Regions from separate parts of the Streptomyces sp. NPDC047042 genome, predicted to be linked through region 1. Evidence: predicted binding sites of a transcription regulator. Region 1 holds the regulator's gene; the other holds the start of a gene.

Evidence for each region. Region 1 encodes HrcA, which represses chaperone genes, less so after heat shock. Its sites were predicted from a motif close to TTNGCACTCNGNNNNNCNGAGTGCNAA; they were not measured.
Region 2: a site for HrcA is predicted at 1,250-1,276, ahead of groES (co-chaperone GroES). Genes of this name have one in related genera too.

The regions. Positions count from the first base shown of each region.
Region 1 covers NZ_JBEYVP010000027.1:43,973-46,364, forward strand. The annotation lists gene ABZ855_RS29395 (MBL fold metallo-hydrolase) at 1-498, opposite strand, end outside; gene hrcA (heat-inducible transcriptional repressor HrcA) at 699-1,715, shown strand; gene dnaJ (molecular chaperone DnaJ) at 1,716-2,392, shown strand, end outside.
Region 2 covers NZ_JBEYVP010000007.1:92,519-94,910, forward strand. The annotation lists gene ABZ855_RS09645 (polysaccharide deacetylase family protein) at 1-272, shown strand, start outside; gene ABZ855_RS09650 (polysaccharide deacetylase family protein) at 299-1,051, shown strand; gene groES (co-chaperone GroES) at 1,421-1,729, shown strand; gene groL (chaperonin GroEL) at 1,877-2,392, shown strand, end outside.

The sequences.
Region 1 (2,392 bases):
GCCGGGGGTGGTTGTCAGGAGGACTTCCGGGGCGCCGGGGGGCGTGATCGTGAGGTTTCCGCGTACGTACTGGTGCGGGGTCACGAGGGTGTCCGCCGCCTCCTCCGCCGAGGGGGCGTCCAGGCCGTTGTGAACCGCGTCCGCACGCAATGCCTCGCGGCCCGCTTTTCCGTAGACGTCGGGAGTGGGGGCGGCGGCTTCTGCCGCTGCCGCGAAGATGTGCGCGCCCGCGAACGCCGCCGCTCCGAAAATATGATCGAAATGGGGGTGGGTGAGTGCGAGAAAGTCCACACGGCGCCCGGCGAGCCTCTGCGCCTCCAGACGCACCTTCGCGCCCTCCGCGAGGCTCGATCCCGCGTCGATCAGGAGTGCGCCGCCCGGCCAGGTCACCAGCCCCACCGTGCAGTCCCAGACCGGCAGCCGGCGCCGTCCGGCCCCGGCCGCCAGGCGTTCCCAGCCCAGGTCTTCCCACCGCGGCTCTTCCCAAGTCGCTTTCATGCGGCGACGCTAGCCGGACGCGACATCGCAGGACAGGTCGGTACACGTCGGCAGGTCGGCGCAGGCCGCCCTTGCCGGGGGCGTACCCGACAGCCGTACACTGGGCCGGGGAACTCTGGCACTCGCACGCGAAGAGTGCCAGGGCTGGTCAGTGAAGAGCAGCGCTCAGGGACGACGACAGCAGCTGGAGGTGCGCGCGGATGCTCAGTGAACGCAGGCTCGAAGTGCTGCGCGCCATCGTCCAGGACTATGTCGGCACCGAGGAGCCGGTCGGGTCCAAGGCGCTCACCGAGCGGCACAACCTCGGGGTCTCCCCGGCGACGGTCCGCAACGACATGGCGGCGCTGGAGGACGAGGGGTTCATCGCCCAGCCGCACACCAGTGCGGGGCGCATCCCGACCGACAAGGGCTACCGGCTCTTCGTCGACAAGCTCGCCGGTGTGAAGCCGATGACGGCCCCCGAGCGGCGTGCCATCCAGAATTTTCTGGACGGTGCCGTCGATCTCGACGATGTGGTCGGGCGGACTGTTCGGTTGCTTGCCCAGCTGACGCGGCAGGTCGCCGTCGTGCAGTATCCGTCGCTCACGCGTTCTACCGTCCGGCATGTGGAGCTGCTCTCGCTCGCTCCCGCGCGCGTGATGCTCGTGCTGATCACGGACACGGGCCGCGTGGAGCAGCGGATGATCGACTGCCCGGCGCCCTTCGGGGAGACGTCGCTGGCGGATCTACGCGCGCGGCTCAACAGCCGGGTCGCGGGCCGCCGGTTCGCGGACGTGCCGCAGCTGGTGCAGGATCTCCCGGACGCCTTCGAGGCGGAGGACCGGGGGACGGTCGCGACGGTGCTCTCCACTCTTCTGGAGACGCTCGTCGAGGAGACCGAGGAGCGGTTGATGATCGGCGGAACGGCCAATCTGACCCGCTTCGGCCATGACTTTCCCCTCACTATCCGACCCGTTCTGGAAGCCCTGGAGGAACAGGTCGTACTTCTCAAACTCCTTGGTGAGGCCGGGGATTCGAGCATGACCGTGCGAATCGGTCACGAGAACAAATACGAGGGACTCAACTCCACGTCCGTCGTGTCGGTCGGCTACGGTTCGGGCGGCGAGGCAGTCGCCAAGCTCGGCGTGGTCGGACCGACCCGCATGGACTACCCGGGAACGATGGGAGCGGTACGCGCAGTGGCACGGTACGTCGGACAGATCCTGGCGGAGTCGTAAGTGGCCACGGACTACTACGCCGTACTCGGCGTGCGCCGCGACGCGTCCCAGGACGAGATCAAGAAGGCGTTCAGGAGGCTCGCCCGCGAGCTGCACCCGGACGTCAACCCCGATCCGAAGACGCAGGAGCGGTTCAAGGAGATCAACGCCGCGTACGAGGTGTTGTCGGACCCGCAGAAGAAGCAGGTCTACGACCTCGGCGGCGACCCCCTCTCGCAGGCGGGCGGCGGAGGCGCGGGCGGCTTCGGCGCCGGTGGCTTCGGGAACTTCTCGGACATCATGGACGCGTTCTTCGGAACGGCGTCCCAGCGCGGGCCGAGGTCGCGTACGCGGCGCGGCCAGGACGCGATGATCCGGCTCGACATCGAGCTCGACGAGGCCGCCTTCGGGACCACCAAGGACATCCAGGTCGACACGGCCATCGTGTGCGGCACCTGTAGCGGTGAGGGTGCCGCGCCGGGGACCTCCGCCCAGACCTGCGACATGTGTCGCGGCCGGGGTGAGGTGTCCCAGGTGACGCGGTCCTTCCTGGGCCAGGTCATGACGTCCCGGCCCTGCCCGCAGTGCCAGGGGTTCGGGACGGTCGTTCCGACGCCGTGCCCCGAGTGCGCGGGCGACGGGCGGGTGCGGTCGCGGCGGACGCTGACCGTGAAGATCCCCGCGGGTGTCGACAACGG
Region 2 (2,392 bases), on a different contig from region 1:
TCCGCCCGCCCTACGGCAACTACGACGAGGACAGCCTGCGGGCAGCCAAGTCATGCGGCGTGAAGTACGTCCCGCTGTGGAACGAGGAGGTCTTCGCGGACCACTGGGACTACCGAGAGGCGGACCGGGACCTCCATCCGGGTGACATCGTCCTCAGCCACTTCCGGGGCAAGACCGACGGAAAGGGCACGATGCCCGACATGATCCGCCGCTTCATGAAGCTCGTCACCGCCAAGGGATACGCGGTGGCCCGCCTGGAGGACTACCTGTGACCGCCCGCCCCCTAGCCGCAGTCCTCATGGCCGCCACCCTCCTGGCGACAACGGCGACCGGCTGCGCCCAGTCCGTGGACCCCATCGAACGCCTCGGCCGCAAGGCGGCCCACGCGGCCCGACAGGCAGCGCGTACGCACGCCCCGCCCGGCGACACGCACGCGTACCGCCGCTGGGGCCTGCCGGCCCCCCTGCCCCCGGCTCCGCCCGCGTCCCTCCGCCCCCGTCTCCACGCTGCGGGCCCCGGCCTCCCGCCGGTCGTCGACCACGTCCCGACCCACGACAAGGTCGTCTTCCTCACCTACGACGACGGCGCCGAACGCGACCCCCGGTTCGTCGACCTGGTCCGCGAACTGCGCCTCCCGGTCAGCATGTTCCTCACGGACAGCGTCGTGGGCCCGGGCTACGCCCACTTCGCCCGCCTGCGCGAGGTCGGCGCGAACGTCCAGAACCACACCCTGGACCACCAGCCCCTGCGGGGCCTGCCGTACGCAGGCCAGCGCGCCGAGATCTGCGGCCAACAGGACAAACTCCGAAAACGCTTCGGCCTGCGCCCCCGCCTGTTCCGCCCGCCCTACGGCACCTACGACCCGACCACCCTGAGAGCGTCCGCGGACTGCGGAATCTCGGCGGTGGTCCTGTGGACAAAGGGCCGGCAGCCCCTCGGCCCCGGGGACATCGTCGCGGTGGGCCCCCCACTGGTCGAGCGAACGGTGGGCCTGCTCCGCGAGATCCGAGAGAAGGGCCTGACAGTTGGCCGCCTGGAAAACTACCTCTGATCCCACGAACCCAGGCCGGGGCCCGCACTTCTCAGCGCCGCTCAGGAACTCTCAGCCCGTCCGGCGCTTGAGGACAAGGCCCGTCCAGGGCCGAAGGGGGGCCTGGGGGCACAGCCCCCAGAAGCGCCGCTCACACCGACGAACGGCACCTCACCCGACCCCACGCCCACCAAAAACCCCGCGAAACCGCCGGCGGCATTGGCACTCCGCTTGACCGAGTGCTAATCGCAGTCATAGTCTCAGGTCTGGCACTCCCCCCTGGAGAGTGCCAACAGCGACGGGCAGGTCCGGCACCCGCGACGACGGATCCACCTGGTCGCCACCTCAGACAGTTAACCCCGTGAGATCTCCGAAGGGGGAGGTCGGATCGTGACGACCACCAGCTCCAAGGTTGCCATCAAGCCGCTCGAGGACCGCATTGTGGTCCAGCCGCTCGAAGCCGAGCAGACCACGGCCTCTGGCCTGGTCATCCCGGACACCGCCAAGGAGAAGCCCCAGGAGGGCGTCGTCCTGGCCGTGGGCCCGGGCCGCTTCGAGAACGGCGAGCGCCTGCCGCTCGACGTGAAGACCGGCGACATCGTGCTGTACAGCAAGTACGGCGGCACCGAGGTGAAGTACAACGGCGAGGAGTACCTCGTCCTCTCGGCTCGCGACGTGCTCGCGATCGTCGAGAAGTAATTCACCCGGATTCACCGGTGATACCGGTAGCACCGGTACTACCAGCATTGCAGTGACTGCGCCCCTGGCCCCCGCGACTCTCAACAAGCCGGGTGCTGGGGGCGCAGTTCGTTTCTCCCAAATTTCCGAGAGGGCTGAATCGCTCCCATGGCGAAGATCCTGAAGTTCGACGAGGACGCCCGTCGCGCCCTTGAGCGCGGCGTCAACAAGCTTGCCGACACGGTCAAGGTGACGATCGGCCCCAAGGGCCGCAACGTCGTCATCGACAAGAAGTTCGGCGCTCCCACCATCACCAACGACGGTGTCACCATCGCCCGCGAGGTCGAGCTCGACGACCCGTACGAGAACCTCGGCGCGCAGCTGGTGAAGGAGGTGGCGACCAAGACCAACGACATCGCGGGTGACGGTACGACCACCGCCACTGTGCTGGCCCAGGCGCTCGTCCGCGAGGGCCTGAAGAACGTCGCCGCCGGCGCCTCCCCGGCCGCCCTGAAGAAGGGCATCGACGCCGCGGTCAAGGCCGTGTCCGAGGAGCTCCTCGCGACCGCCCGCCCGATCGAGGAGAAGTCCGACATCGCCGCCGTCGCCGCGCTCTCCGCGCAGGACGCGCAGGTCGGCGAGCTCATCGCCGAGGCGATGGACAAGGTCGGCAAGGACGGTGTC